Regions from separate parts of the Shewanella marisflavi genome, predicted to be linked through region 1. Evidence: predicted binding sites of a transcription regulator. Region 1 holds the regulator's gene; each other region holds the start of a gene.
What was found. Region 1 encodes sigma-54, which starts transcription at its own class of promoters, with help from an activator protein. Its sites were predicted from a motif close to GTTGGCACGNNNNTNGNNT; they were not measured.
Positions count from the first base shown of each region.

Region 1 (4,952 bases):
GTAGTAGCCGAGATCTTCTAAGACCCTAAGTGCGACAGATTTTCCCGACCCTGAGCGTCCGGATACCAAAACCAATTTCATTGGGTGATCACCTGATAGAGTTCTGACTCATCCTTGGTTTTTCTTAGCTGTTTCATGATCGCCTTGTCATTGAGTTTCTCTGCCATGGCGGCCAGAGTACTAAGATGCTGCTCGCATTGATCTGCGGGCACCAATAATGCAAAAAGGATATCGACGGGCTTATTATCAATGGCATCGAATGCGATTGGTTCAGCACACTTCACCAGTACGGCCACTGGTTGCTCTATGTTCGTCAGCCGTCCGTGAGGAATCGCGATACCATTGCCTATACCTGTGCTGCCCATTTTCTCTCGAGCCAGAAGGCTTTCAAAAATCTCTTGAGAGGAGAGGGTGGGGTACTGGACAGCGGCTAAGTCGCTGATAAGCTCCAGTACCTTTTTCTTACTGCCCGGAGTGGCGCAGGTTGTGCACTCCGGCCGCAGGATGGTACTCAGTTCCATCGTTAATGTTTAGTAAGCTTCTCTTTGTGTTTAATGACCTGACGATCGAGCTTGTCAATCAGGGAGTCTATCGCGGCATACATGTCCGCATGTTCGGATGTTGCGAACACTTCTCCGCCACGGAGGTGTAACTTGGCCTCAACCTTTTGCTGCAACTTTTCGACATTTAATACAACGTGCACATTATTGATCTGATCGAAATGACGTTCAAGCTTTGTGAATTTCTCTTCAACATAGTTTCTTAGAGATTGGGTGATCTCGATATGGTGCCCAGTCAGGTTTATTTGCATAAAGATAGTCCTCCAGTTTCCAGTTACGTGTTATAAGCTCTTACGCTGATTCGAGGGCGGTATAAGCATTGCCTCTCGGTACTTAGCAATAGTGCGACGCGCCACTTTAATGCCTTGTTCAGCTAAGAGTTGAGCCATCTTGCTGTCGCTTAATGGCTTTTTCTGGTTTTCCGCAGCAACTAGCTTCTTAATAAAAGCCCGTATTGCTGTTGAAGAGCACTCTCCACCATCGTCAGTGCCGACATGGCTAGAGAAAAAGTATTTGAGTTCGAAGATCCCTCTCGGGGTATGCATATATTTCTGTGTGGTTACACGGGAGATGGTCGATTCGTGCATCTCCACCGCTTCGGCGATGTCGTTAAGCACCATGGGCTTCATCGCCTCTTCACCAAATTCGAAGAAACCTTGTTGGAAGTCGACAATGCAGTTGGTGACCTTTAGCAGTGTCTCGTTACGGCTCTCAAGACTCTTGAGGAACCATTTCGCCTCTTGCAGGTGACCACGAATAAACTGACCGTCAGCCTGGCTCTTAGTGCTGCGCGCCATGGCCGCATACTGCTGGTTGACGTTGATCTTGGGCATGCTATCGGGATTAAGCTCGACCACCCAGCGTCCCTTCTTCTTGGTGACGGTCACATCAGGGATCACATACTCGTCGCGGCTGGCGGTAATGGCCAGGCCTGGACGGGGGTTTAAAGTTTGAATGAGGGCGATAGCATCTCTTAGCTCATCTTCTTTAAGCTTGGTTTTGCGCATCAAGAGGCGGAAGTCGCGTCCAGCGATGAGATCCAAGTGCTCCTTGATCAACATGCGTGCATTGGCGATATGCGGGGTATCGTCGCTGTATTGGGCCAGCTGAATCGTCAGACACTCGCTGAGATCTCGCGCCGCCACGCCTATGGGGTCGAAGTGCTGTACTCGCTTGAGTACTGCCTCGACCTCATCGAGTTCTATTTCGGGATCGCCCATCGCTTCGAGAATATCCTCGCAGGTCTGGGTCAGGTAACCGCGTTCGTCAATGGCATCTATGATGGCGGTGGCGATGGCCAGATCGTTATCGGAAAAAGGGGTGAGATTCTTCTGCCATTCGAGGTGCTCGTATAGGCCTTCACTGGTCTCGCCCTGAAAAGGCATGTCGTCGTCGCGCATGGCGCCTGAGCTGGAGTTAGGGGAGGCGGTATAGACCTCGTCCCAAGTAGTGTCGACCGGCAGCTCGTCAGGCATAGAGTCTTGAGTCAGGGCGTCCGAGGTCTCGACGCCTGAGTTATCCTGACTCGAATCCAGCTCTATCTTGTCATCATACTTGCTGTCGAAATTGTCGACGGCGGTATCATCTTGTAGTTCGGCACTGGCGCCTTCTTGCTCTTCATCCAACTCCAGTAGCGGATTGGATTCTAATGCTTGTTGGATCTCCTGCTGCAACTCTAGTGACGACAACTGCAACAGACGTATGGCCTGTTGTAGCTGGGGCGTCATGGTGAGATGCTGACCCATTTTGAGCTGAAGTGACGCTTTCATCGTACTGCTATTCCCTTGTTTCTAATTATAAAATGAGAAAGCTCTGGCTAATTGGCCGGACAAATATAAAGGATAGTCCTTATGGCCACAATCTGATATTAGTTTCAGTTTATGGCCCGGTTATAAGATTAACTATAGCTTGAATTGTTCACCTAAGTACACTGCTCGTACTTGCTGATTGTCTAAGATTTCGGCGGGTGTTCCTTCGGCGATCAGATTACCGTGGCTGACGATATAGGCTTTCTCACAGACGTCTAATGTTTCGCGCACATTATGGTCGGTGATCAACACCCCAAGGCCACGGTTTTTGAGTTGCTCGATGATCTTTTTGATGTCGATGACTGAGATGGGGTCGACACCGGCGAAGGGTTCATCGAGAAGAATAAATTTCGGGTTCGCGGCCAGGGCCCTGGCGATCTCTACCCGGCGACGTTCACCGCCCGACAACGCCATACCGTGGCTGTCACGGATATGGGTAATATGAAACTCTTCCAGCAGATGTTCCAACTCCTCTTCGCGGCCATCGTTATCCAGATCGCTGCGGGTCTGCAGCACGGCCATGATGTTGTCGCGTACCGAGAGTTTGCGAAAGATGCTGGCTTCCTGGGGCAGGTAACCTATGCCTTTACGGGCGCGAAGGTGCATGGGGTCGAGGGTGAGGTCGTCATCATCGATATAGATGCGTCCCTTGTCGCTCTGTACTAGGCCGACCACCATGTAGAAGGTGGTGGTCTTACCGGCACCGTTTGGTCCCAATAGGCCGACGATCTGCCCGGTTTTGACTGTAAGGCTCACATCTTGGACAACGGCACGACTCTTATAGCTCTTGGCGAGGTTTTCCGCCTTCAAGGTCAGGTCTGTCATTGCTTTTCCTGTTCGGGTTGTTCTGGTTCTGGCTCGGGTTGCGCTTGTTTCTGCTCTTGATAGTTTTCAGGCTGAATAATGGTGATCACGCGGTCATTGCCTGTACTCTCGGCAATCAGCTGTTGCTGTTCAATGTTGTAGCGGATCTGAGTACCTGTGACCTGGCTGCCTTCCTGTTCCAGGGTAGCATCGCCAATGAGTGTCAGGGTGCGGCTCGAGAGTTCATAGCGGATCTCTTTGGCACTGGCAGAGGCGGGACGGCCATCTTCCATTACCTGAGAGTAGGTGGCCGGGTTGCCTGTGGCAACGAGGATCTTGCCACTGTTCTTTTCTTTGCTGAAGGCGCGCAGTTCATCGGCCAAGATCTTGATCGAGCCCTGAGTGACCTCAACCGGTCCATGGAAGATGATCTGATTGTTCTTGATATCGGCTTCCTGGCTAGCGGCAGAGATCTTGACCTCTTGTAGTAGGTCATTATCCTTGGCTTGGGCGCCCAGGCTAATCAGGGTTAGCAGCCCAGCGAGAATAAGGCTATTTAGTTTCATATGTTCCTTCTACCTGACTCGTCAGTCGTATATTTTGTGCGTTGAGATCGGCGTATAAGCCTTGCCCCGTGATGAGGAAATCTCGCCCCGTTACCCGAATGCTTTTGTCGGATGTCATTATCATAGTATTGAGATCCAACTCCAGATAGGTGGTCTCTATGGTCTGGATAGGTTCTTCTGGGCTAATAGCATCAATGATAACATTATTTTCCAGGGTGACCCGTCCGCTATTTTTGTCCAGAGTGCCTTTAGTCGATCTGAGTCGCCATTGGGCATCGCCCTTGTCTGGATACACGAGATAGATGGGCTGAGTAAAGTAGGTCATGTTGCGTTCGGCGTAGTGCTTCATGTGGCTGGCCGATACGCGGCTATTGATGCCGCCCTGCTCATTGTACTGCACGCTCTTAAGATCCCGGACGATATAGTCGGGACTGTCGGCGTTCACCTGTGCCAGATCTTCTTCTCCCCGTTTCGATTGCACCTGCCAATAGAGCACTAGTGCGGTACCGAAAAAGGCGATAATGGCCAGCGTGACTCTATTCATATGCTCATTCCGTGGGCCGACGCAAACTTATCCTGGCTGAGCAGAATAAGGTCTGTCAGTTCTCGCAGGGCGCCGTGGCCCCCTTTGATATGGGTCGTCATGTCGGCGTGTTGGCGCACATAAGGGTGGCCATCAGCCACACAGACAGATAAGCCCACCTTCTGCATCACAGGCAGATCCACCATATCGTCGCCAATATAGGCCACTTCCTGGGGCGTGACCTTATAGAGAGCCAGCAGCTCTTCGTATGGTTCAAGTTTGTTGTCCACGCCCTGATAGATATGGGTGATCCCAAGGGCTGTCATGCGATCTTCCACTATTTGAGACTTACGCCCTGTGATGATGGCAACGGGAATATCGCTGGTGAGCAGCGAGCGCACGCCATACCCATCGCGTGTATGGAAAGTCTTAAGCTCATCGCCCGAGTTACTCATATAGACTAAGCCATCGGAAAACACGCCGTCGACATCGCAGATCAGCAGCTTAATCTGTTTAGCCTTCTGCCAAACAGCATCAGTGATGGGACCGTAGAAACCTTGATGTGCCATGTTAGATCACCCCCGCCTTGACCATATCCAGCATATTGAGAGCGCCGATGGGACGCTGTGTCTCATCGGTCACTATCAGGCCGTTAATCTCTTTTTCGTCCATTACCTTAAGGGCCTGCGCC
Region 1 is NZ_CP022272.1:3,701,665-3,706,616, reverse strand. It holds gene rapZ (RNase adapter RapZ) at 1-81, opposite strand, end outside; gene ptsN (PTS IIA-like nitrogen regulatory protein PtsN) at 78-521, opposite strand; gene hpf (ribosome hibernation promoting factor) at 524-811, opposite strand; gene CFF01_RS16315 (RNA polymerase factor sigma-54) at 842-2,329, opposite strand; gene lptB (LPS export ABC transporter ATP-binding protein) at 2,462-3,193, opposite strand; gene lptA (lipopolysaccharide transport periplasmic protein LptA) at 3,190-3,738, opposite strand; gene lptC (LPS export ABC transporter periplasmic protein LptC) at 3,725-4,282, opposite strand; gene kdsC (3-deoxy-manno-octulosonate-8-phosphatase KdsC) at 4,279-4,830, opposite strand; gene CFF01_RS16290 (KpsF/GutQ family sugar-phosphate isomerase) at 4,832-4,952, opposite strand, start outside.

Region 2 (4,952 bases), 610 kb from region 1:
AGGGAAGGTGTTTGCGCCCATGTTCGTCATACCAGGAGACGATGCGCTGGTGAAATTGCTCTGTTTTCATGGCGCTCAGTGTATAGACGGGTAAGGTTTTTCTCAACCTAAATGGCATCCTTGTTAAGGCACAATTCGCGCCTGTCGGGATTATTGGTATACTTTGGCAACATAGGGCTTGCCTTAGCGCAGTAACTTTGGATAATGCCCTTCTTTTTATAATTTTCCAATCATATAAGTGTCAGGATCCTGGTCGGATCAAATGAGTTTGTGAGTCGAGCCTTGAGATGCTTGACGCTTACTTTTTCTCGGCGCTATATGGCCAACTAATGGCAGATCAGAGGCTGAAAAATAATGAGCGAAGTGACCACAGCAGAGTTTAACGAAGAGGGTAAGTACCTTCGTAAAGTTAGAAGCTTTGTATTACGTGAAGGACGTCTGACCAAAGGCCAGGCGCAGGCCATGGAGCAGCAATGGCCTATCATGGGATTGGATTACTCTCCCGAGCCGCTGGATCTGGCTAAGGTGTTTGGCCGTGAGGCTGATACTGTGCTTGAGATTGGCTTTGGTATGGGGGCCTCACTGGTCGAGATGGCTAAGGCGGCGCCTGAGCTTAACTTTATCGGCATCGAAGTGCATAAGCCTGGCGTGGGCGCCTGCTTGGCCGATGCGGCAGAAGCGGGTGTTACAAACCTGCGCGTGTTTCACCATGATGCCATCGAAGTATTGGAAAATAGCATTCAAAGCGGTAGTTTAGCCAGGGTGCAGCTGTTCTTCCCCGATCCTTGGCATAAGAAGCGCCATCATAAGCGTCGTATCGTGCAGCCTGAGTTTGCTCAGCTTATTCGCCGCTGCCTGAAAGTGGGTGGTGTGTTCCACCTTGCGACCGATTGGGAAAACTACAGTGAGCATATGTTAGAGGTGATGAGCGCGGCACCAGGTTATAAAAACCAATCTGCCAGTGGCGATTTTGTGCCTCGCCCCGATCATCGCCCTTTGACCAAATTTGAGGCCAGAGGCCATCGCTTAGGCCATGGTGTCTGGGATCTGATGTTTGAGCGTACCGAGTAAGCTGAATTTCTATAAAGAGAGGGTATACACATGGCAACACGTAGTCGTCGTTTACGCAAGAAATTACGCATCGATGAATTTCAAGAGTTAGGTTTCGACGTAAACTGGACCTTCGAAGACTCGGTAAGCGAAGAACAGATCGATGACATTGTCGATCAGTTTATCGATCAGGTGATTGAAGCCAGAAAACTGGGTTTTCATGGTGGCGGTCATAAAGAGTGGGAAGGGATCATCGCGACCCAGACCATAGGCAAGTGCACCGAAGAAGATCGCCAAGCCGTGAGCGATTTTTGGAAGAATCAGCCAGCTAAAGATGTTGTGGTTAGCGAACTGTACGATATTTGGTGGAACTAATGCCGCAAAAGGCACTGCTCGAAAATATTATCGAGCAGGTCCGTCCGCTGCTGGGCAAGGGTAAGGTTGCCGATTATATTCCAGCCTTAGCCGAGGTGGATCCCCAAAAATTGGGGATCGCCGTCACCACAGTTGATGGTCAAACGATAGGGGCTGGAGATTATCTCGAGCCCTTTTCGATTCAGAGTATCTCTAAAGTATTTAGCCTCACGCTGGCCTTAACCCTGTATGAAGAGAGGGAGATCTGGTCTCGTGTCGGTAAAGAGCCTTCGGGACAGTCCTTTAACTCTCTGGTTCAGATTGAACTTGAGCGCGGCGTGCCGCGAAACCCCTTTATTAATGCTGGCGCCCTGATCATTGCCGATCTCTTGCAAAGCCGTTTGGGTGCACCCAAGCATCATATGCTAGAGGTGGTGAGAAAACTGAGCACCAATCCCCATGTGATTTACGATAAGCGTGTCGCGGCCTCTGAATATGAACACAGCGCCCGCAACGCGGCCATCGCCTATCTGATGAAGTCTTTCGGCAACTTTAATAACGATGTCGATAAGGTGCTAAAAAACTACTTTCATTACTGCGCCCTTAAGATGAGCTGCGCCGATCTGTCAAAGGCGATGCTCTACCTGGCAAACGCTGGCAAGAGCATAGACGGTAAGCCTGTGGTATCACCCACCCAGACCCGTAAACTCAATGCCCTACTGGCGACATCTGGCCTGTATGATGGAGCAGGAGAGTTTGCCTATCGGGTAGGTATGCCAGGTAAGAGTGGCGTCGGGGGCGGTATTATTGCCGTGATCCCAGGTGATATGAGTGTCTGTGTCTGGTCACCCGAGCTAGATAAGAATGGCAACTCATTAGCGGGAACCGCCGCACTTGAACATCTCTCCCAGGCCTTGGGCCGCTCTATCTTTTAAAGGCTGCGATCGCCGCTTTATCAGTTAGTAAAATTCACTAAAAACTGGTTGGAGAGTTAACTTTTCTCACTCGGTCTATCCTATTGAATATGGCTATCTTGTTGATTGTATTGGGTTGGTTAATTTTGGCATGATATCTGTATTCTCTGTAATCAACGACACATGGTGCCCCTTGAGCTACGCATTATGTGAATCATCGACGACTTAAGGAATAAGAACATGAAGAAACTGACAGCATCTCTTGGACTGACTGCATTTGTACTAGCGACAACGAGTTCGGCTTGGGCCGGCGAGGGTAAAGATAACCAGATCTCCTTTGGCCGTGACGACAAGCAGTGCGAGGTGAGTCTCAACTATGATGTCTCGGTGGAGCCGAGCAAGTTGGTTGTCAGTAAATCAAAAAAAGAGGTCTATCGTATCGAGCTGGGTCAGCTCTATGTCGATGGCGACAGAGTCCAGCTTAATGACAAACAGCAGGCACTGGTTAATCAGTATGCGGGGGAGGTGTCTAAGCAACTTCCTGAGGTGATCGATGTGGTACATGACGCCGTGGATATCGCCTCTACCGCCGTAAGCATGGCATTAACGCCGCTACTCGGTGATGCCGCCGGCGCTAAGATTGATGAGATGATGGATAGCCTGGCTAAGCGTATCGATACCGTAGCCTATCAAAATGGCGATAAGTTTTACCTTGGCGCAACCGAGTCCTCTCTGGAAGACACCTTTGGTAAGGAGTTTGAAAAAGAGATGGAGCAGGTAGTGCAAAGCTCAATCGGTAGCATGATGATGACCCTGGGCAGCGAGATGATGAACGGCGATGGTGATACCTTCGAAGAGAAGATGAACGCCTTTTCTGCCAAGATGGAGCGAGTCGGTGATGATATCGAAGCCCAAATCGAGCAACAGGCAACAGATTTAGAAGCGCGCGCCGACAAGCTGTGTGACAACTTTCAGCAGCTGGTTATGATTGAGTCACAGCTGCGCAGCGAAGTCCCCGCACTGAGCGATTTCCCATTAGTGAGCGCTAAACAGCAGCCGCTGCGCGAGTAATTCGCAAGTTAATTCCTCTGGCATCGTAAGATCCACATTTCCCTGCACTTACCTTGGGTGCAGGGCTTTTTTTTGCCTTCAAGTTGGTTTTTGTTATTGGCTTTTCCTAATGTCCTATCTGGGTGTATAGTGACTAAAAAATAGGTATTAGAATCAAAGTGCAAATCTTTGGTATACTTGTAAAAATAATAACAATGCTGGCTAAATTTCGATAACGAAATTGAAATGGCTAACAGTCTGACTCTACTCTTAAAATAATCTGCATAGTCAAGGGGATAACTCTAAACCATTGAGGTATCTCTATGATTTATAATTGGTATTTATAGTGTCGCATACACCTTAAGGCTATTTAAATGTTAGAACTTTTAGAACCTATTGCAATTTTTACTCATGTTGCTCGCGCCGGGAGTTTTAGCTCTGCAGCGCGAAAATTGGGGATTTCTAAGTCAAAAGTCAGTACTCAGGTTGCCGATCTTGAGCATAAATTAGGTGTTCAGCTGATACAGCGTACCACTCGAAGCCTGAGTTTAACCGAAGCCGGACAGCTACTTTATGCACAAGGTGAGGAGTTACTTCGCGACGCAGACCAGGCGGTTGCCAGTGTGCATAATCTCAATGATGCGACACGTGGTGTACTCAAGGTGGGGATTTCGCAGTCTTTCGGTACCATGCATATCATTCCTGCATTGCCTGATTTTATGGCCAGACATCCTGAGTTGGAGTTGCAGGTCAGTTTGCTGGATCATAAGGTCGATGTGGTCAGCGAAGGACTAGATCTTTTACTGACCATGTCAGAGCAGTTGCCGCTGGGCATGGTTGCCAGACCTTTGATGAAGTGTCAGTTTCTGTTAGCCGCATCGCCAGACTATGTAGCTAAGCATGGTTATCCTGATCGCCCCGAGCAGTTGGTAGATCATAACTGTCTCGTTTACCAGGGTGAGTGGCACGAACATAGCGTGTGGCAGTTTAAGAAGGGTGATGATTACTGCGAGATAGGTGTGTCGGGTAATTTCAGAGTCGACAATGCCCCAGCACTTAAGTCTGCCGCTGTGAGCGGTTTAGGTGTCGTCTATCTGGCCAGTTACCTGCTCGAAGATGAGATAGAGAAGGGGACTTTGGTGCCATTATTGCCTGAGTGGCAATTGACGCATCACCTGCCTCTGCAGGCGGTTTACCCAAGACGTAAGCACTTGGCGCCAAAGGTCAGTGCCTTTATCGATTTTATTAAAGACCATATTGGCTCGCCTCCATATTGGGATGAACCATATGCAGCCCTGTATGCTCAGCGTAAATAACCTGAAGTGACTGAAAAAGCAGCATTTTGTCCATGTCAGCGTCAAGGTTATTGCTACTTTCAGTTATCAATAACTTAAAAACATTGTTCTCTTAACAAGACGATAACCCTGGGCGTGAGAAATGCCCAGGGTTATTTTTTTAAAATCATATAGTTAAAAAAGTATTGCCTATCTGATTTGCAATGGCTTATTTAGGTTGAGCTAATCCTTGAACAGAATTCACGTTGCAGTCTGTTCTTTATTTAATACAATAGTTGCAGTTGATATC
Region 2 is NZ_CP022272.1:3,095,895-3,100,846, reverse strand. It holds gene mutY (A/G-specific adenine glycosylase) at 1-70, opposite strand, end outside; gene trmB (tRNA (guanosine(46)-N7)-methyltransferase TrmB) at 355-1,071, shown strand; gene CFF01_RS13760 (YggL family protein) at 1,102-1,425, shown strand; gene glsB (glutaminase B) at 1,425-2,339, shown strand; gene CFF01_RS13750 (YggN family protein) at 2,559-3,389, shown strand; gene CFF01_RS13745 (LysR family transcriptional regulator) at 3,743-4,684, shown strand.
Region 2: a site for sigma-54 is predicted at 2,464-2,482, ahead of CFF01_RS13750 (YggN family protein). Genes of this name have one in related genera too.

Region 3 (4,952 bases), 820 kb from region 1:
CCTCAAATGGCGAGGCGTACTGAGTCGGGCTGTTAAAGTTAAGCGTGAGTGTCTGGGTGCCGTCAGTGCCTGGACCCAAGACGTTGGCGCCGCTCACGCCCAGCTGCTCAGTGGTAATGACGGCCGGATCGCTACCTGTATAGGCACCCGTGTCATTGAACGAGAGCACTGAGCCTTTCCAACCACCGGCATTAACGGCTGTACCACTTGAATCTGCTACGCCGTCACCTGTGGTATCACGACCGTATGTACCCGCAGCGCCTGCCAAGTCAACCTGCTTGCCGTCTACCGCGTAGAAGGCCACCCAGTTACTGGTGCCGGTATAAGCGGCTTGCGGTGGACGTACGAAATAGGTCGTCAGAATATGTGGCTCACCCAATGAGTCATACATGGTCACCGAAGTCGAATTGTTGTAGGTGTCGGGATCGTTTGGATCAAAGGCCGCAGGATCTAAGGTTGACTCACCCGCATTAAGGTTCATCTGAATGCCAATGTTGTCAGTTTTCTGCGGACTGCCGGCAGTGTCGGGGATCTTAACCGGCTGAGTGGTGGTTAAACTCACCGACGTTGAGTTACCATCTTTATCCACCGGGAAGGTTTGCAGATAATTACCGGCCGAATTAACCAGATAGCTATCGGCATCGACCTTAAAGGCCCCTGCACGTGTGTATGAGAGATCTTGTGAACCCACTTCAGAGGAGGTCACAAAGAAACCGCCGCCATTGATCGCCATATCCAGCGCGTTACTGGTAAATTGCAGACTCCCCTGCTGGAATTGCTGCGCCACCTGCGCCGTAGTAACACCGCCACCGACTGTCGTTTTGCTGTTGGCAAAAATTGAACTGGCATAGACGTCGGCAAACTCTGCGCGCGACTCTTTAAAACCTGTGGTGTTGACGTTGGCTATGTTATTCGCCGTGGTATTGAGATCTTTTTGCGCCGCCGCGATACCACTCAATGCAATGTTAAATGACATAAATCACCTCACTAAAAATTTGTAATCTGTTCTGGATCGAATGCCCTAACGCTCTGCTTTGTCTAGGTTTCAGACACGGCCAGAACATCACCGAGTTTGATACCGCCTATGCCTCTGAGATTGAGAATCGCCCCGGTACTTGCCGTTCCTAGGGAAACACTCGTCACATGAGCGTAAGTCGATACGGCTAAATCTTCACTCTTACCATCTACCTTGCCCGATGCCTTGATGGCGTAATTGCCGCTGGCAACAGGTTCGCCATTCTTATCAAGACCATCCCAGGCCACATCGATATTGCCGCCTTCACTGCCATCGACGGTAAAGGTCTTAATCAGTTGCCCCTTTTCATCTTCGATGCGTACCGTGATTGACTCGATAGGCTCTGGGGTACTGATCACCCCTTTCAATACCGGGTCTTCGGCTGAGATATGCCCGGTATCAGAGGGGATCAATACCTTCTGTCCGACCAACCCAGATGCCTGCAGTGCCTGACTCGAGGTCATCACAGTATTGAGGTTAACAATCTCTTCATTAAGCTTGCTGATGCCATCTACGGTCGAGAACGAGGCCATCTGCGCGATCATCTGGTCGTTATCCACCGGCTTGAAAGGATCTTGCATCGATAGCTGCTGACTGAGTAAGGAGAAGAAATCCTCTTGAGTCAGCTCCTGGCTCTTAGCTTCAGGAATTGATGACTTCTCTTGCAGACGCATACTGTCAAGAAACGGATTACCCGTGGTCTGAGTAGCCTGTTGACTACTCGACGCCTGGGGCGACACAGATTTACTGCTCTGCGCAGCTGAGCTCTGAGAAACCTGGCTATTTAATGGATTAACTAGGCTCACAACCTACCCCCTAGGATTTGCCAATGCGTAAGGTCTGTTGCAGCATAGATTTTGCCGCTTCAGCCACCTGTACGTTCATCTGATAGGAACGTGAGGCTGAGATCATGTTGGCCATCTCCTCCATCACATTGACGTTAGGCTTATAAATAAAACCGTCAGCATCGGCTAATGGATGATCGGGTGAATACTCTTTCTGTAACGGTTTATCGCTCTCCACTATGCCGGCGACTTTAACGGACTGACTGGTTTGCTGCTCATGGCTTGCCTTGGCCAGCTCAGCCTCAAACACAGGGTGACGAGCACGATAGGTCTTATCTATGCTACTAGAGACTGAATCGGCGTTGGCAATGTTGCTGGCAGTGGTATTTAGTCTTACCGACTGCGCTGACATGCCTGAGCCCGCCACATTGAATATATTAAAGAGGCTCATGATTAGGTTCCTTTAAGTGCTTTTTTCAATCCGGAAAACTTACCGTCAAGAAAACCCAACGACATTTGATACTCGAGGGCATTCTGCATAAACTCAGACTGCTCCTGCTGGATATCTACGGTATTGCCGTCGCCTGTGTCGGGTTGGTTAGGCACCCGATAACTAATGTGTTGCTTTGATAAGGCCGCCAAGTCGAAATGCTTTACGTCGCTGCGACTCATTTCCAGCCCACCTTGAGCCGTGCGAGCCGCTTGAAGTGCCTTATCAAAATCCAGATCTTTAGCTTTGTAATGAGGGGTATCGGCATTTGCTATGTTAGATGAGATCACCTCGGCACGCGCCGAGCGTATACCCAGCGTATACTGATGTACCCCCAATGCCTTATCGAAACTAATCGCCATAAAATTGCCTCCTCACACGAATGCCATAAACAAAGCAATACTTGTGCCAATAAAAACCATTCAAACGAAAAGCAGAGATAAAGGCGAAGCATAAAAAATGCCAGCAGAGGCTGGCATTAGAGAGGTTTATTGCTAACTCAGGTAATTAGCGTCTTAAGTACGCTTTTGATAGTAGATCCCGGGATTACATCGCACCATATCAAACTCGTCGGTCAAACCGGCAATCGACTCAGATGCCCCCAAAAACAGTATCCCTTTAGGATTAAGGGCGGCAGCAAATTGCCGCAATATCTTGGCCTTTGCCTCTGGGGCAAAATAGATAAGCACATTACGGCAAAAAATAATGTCGAACTTGCCGAGCAGAGTGTAGCTTTCCAGCAGGTTGTGGGCTCTAAAATTCACCAAACGCTTAACATTAGCCTTCACCACCATAGAGCCGTTGGCTCCTGGTTCAAAAAACTGACGCTTGCGCTCATCAGATAATCCTCGTCCCAAGGCCAGGTTATCGTATTCCGCGGCTTTACAACGCTCTAGCATGGAGGGGGACAAGTCTGTCGCTAATATGGTCGCACTACCAGGTAAGGCTCCTGGCTTACGCTGCTGATATTCCAAGATAGTCATCGCCAATGAATAAGGCTCTTGTCCAGATGAACAGGCGGCAGACCAGATCTTAAGCGGCCGCCCTAAACGGGAATATTCAGGAAGCAAACTATTGCCCAACAGCTCAAAAGGATAACGATCGCGAAACCACAAGGTTTCGTTGGTGGTCATAGCATCGATCACTTCAGCCCTAAGCTGACGCTCGGTGGGCTTCATGGAATGCTTAACCACCTCAGACAAGGAAGGAAGGTTGTACTTACCCATCAAAGGTGCGAGTCGGCTACGAACCAAATATTGCTTATTGTCACCCAACACGATGCCGCTGTGTTGCTCCAGAAACAATTTAAATTGGTTGTACTCAGCTTCGGCAAGTGATTTATTCGGCACCTTGATATCCCAATATCAAAAAATAAAACAGGCTACAACATACACTATAGCAAGCATGACAGAGCTCAGCGTTATACATTAGCTAAGTCACTGATACAAGTTTAAACTTATCAAACTTAGGCTTAGGACCGACTTAGGTCAAATTACAAACTAAGATGCTTGTTAACCGCAGCCGCTAACTCATCAGGATTAAATTTCGCAATAAAATCATTAGCGCCCACCTTCTCCACCATCGCCTGATTGAATACACCGCTGAGCGAGGTGTGCAGTACAACCTTAATATCTTTCAGTTTAGGGTTATCACGAATCTCCGCCGTCAAGGTATAACCATCCATCTCTGGCATCTCAATATCTGAGATGATTAGCGGAATTTCGGTTGCGACATTGTCCATCTCCGCCGCGACACTCACCAATTTTTCTAAAGCCTCACGCCCATCTTTTGCGGTATCTATCTGCAGGCTCAAGGACTCGAGGGCACGAATGATCTGCTTGCGCGCCACCGCCGAATCATCAATCACCATGATGTGATAATGGCGATCTCTGTCGATAGTAAGCTGCGCATCCACTTCCTGACTGATCTGGGTTTTCACTGGCGAAATCTCATCAAGGATCTTCTCGACATCTAAAATTTCTACCAGCTCACCTTCTATCTCGGTAACCGCCGTGAGATAAGAATAACGCCCCGCACCTTGTGGCGGCGGCATGATAGCTTCCCAGTTCATATTGATGATACGCTCGACCGACTTGACCAAGAATCCCTGCACGCTACGGTTGTACTCAGAAATAATAATGAAACAACCTTCGGTATTCTCTAACGGCTTGCCGCCTGTTGCCGCGCTAAGATCAATCACAGAAATGGTTTGCCCACGTATATGGGCCACGCCTCTCACAAAAGGATTCAACTTAGGTAGTGCGGTTAACGGCGGGCACTGCAGTACTTCTTTCACCTTAAATACGTTAATGCCAAACCTTTGCCGCCCATTTAACTTAAACAGCAGCAGCTCTAAGCGGTTTTGTCCTACAAGTTGGGTGCGTTTATTAACTGATTCAAGAATACTCGACATAATGCCTTTGCCCTGTTGTCGGGTGAATGCGAAGCCGTTCCCATGGTAAGTATGAGTATAGGCATAGTAATTGCTTTATCTAGTTATATGACAACCAGACCTCTACTTTGTCAAATTTATGACTCTAATTTCTCACAAAAAATGGCAAAGTCTGAGCCTTCAAACGAAGTATAGGTGTAATCTGGCTAATCAAGCTAGTCAATTCAATATGAAAGTAAATTTTGCATATTTTCTGTTTTTGTTACTCAC
Region 3 is NZ_CP022272.1:2,884,894-2,889,845, forward strand. It holds gene flgE (flagellar hook protein FlgE) at 1-976, opposite strand, end outside; gene flgD (flagellar hook assembly protein FlgD) at 1,039-1,821, opposite strand; gene flgC (flagellar basal body rod protein FlgC) at 1,832-2,251, opposite strand; gene flgB (flagellar basal body rod protein FlgB) at 2,254-2,652, opposite strand; gene CFF01_RS12785 (CheR family methyltransferase) at 2,806-3,645, opposite strand; gene CFF01_RS12790 (chemotaxis protein CheV) at 3,783-4,703, opposite strand; gene flgA (flagellar basal body P-ring formation chaperone FlgA) at 4,912-4,952, shown strand, end outside.
Region 3: a site for sigma-54 is predicted at 2,685-2,703, ahead of flgB (flagellar basal body rod protein FlgB). Genes of this name have one in related genera too.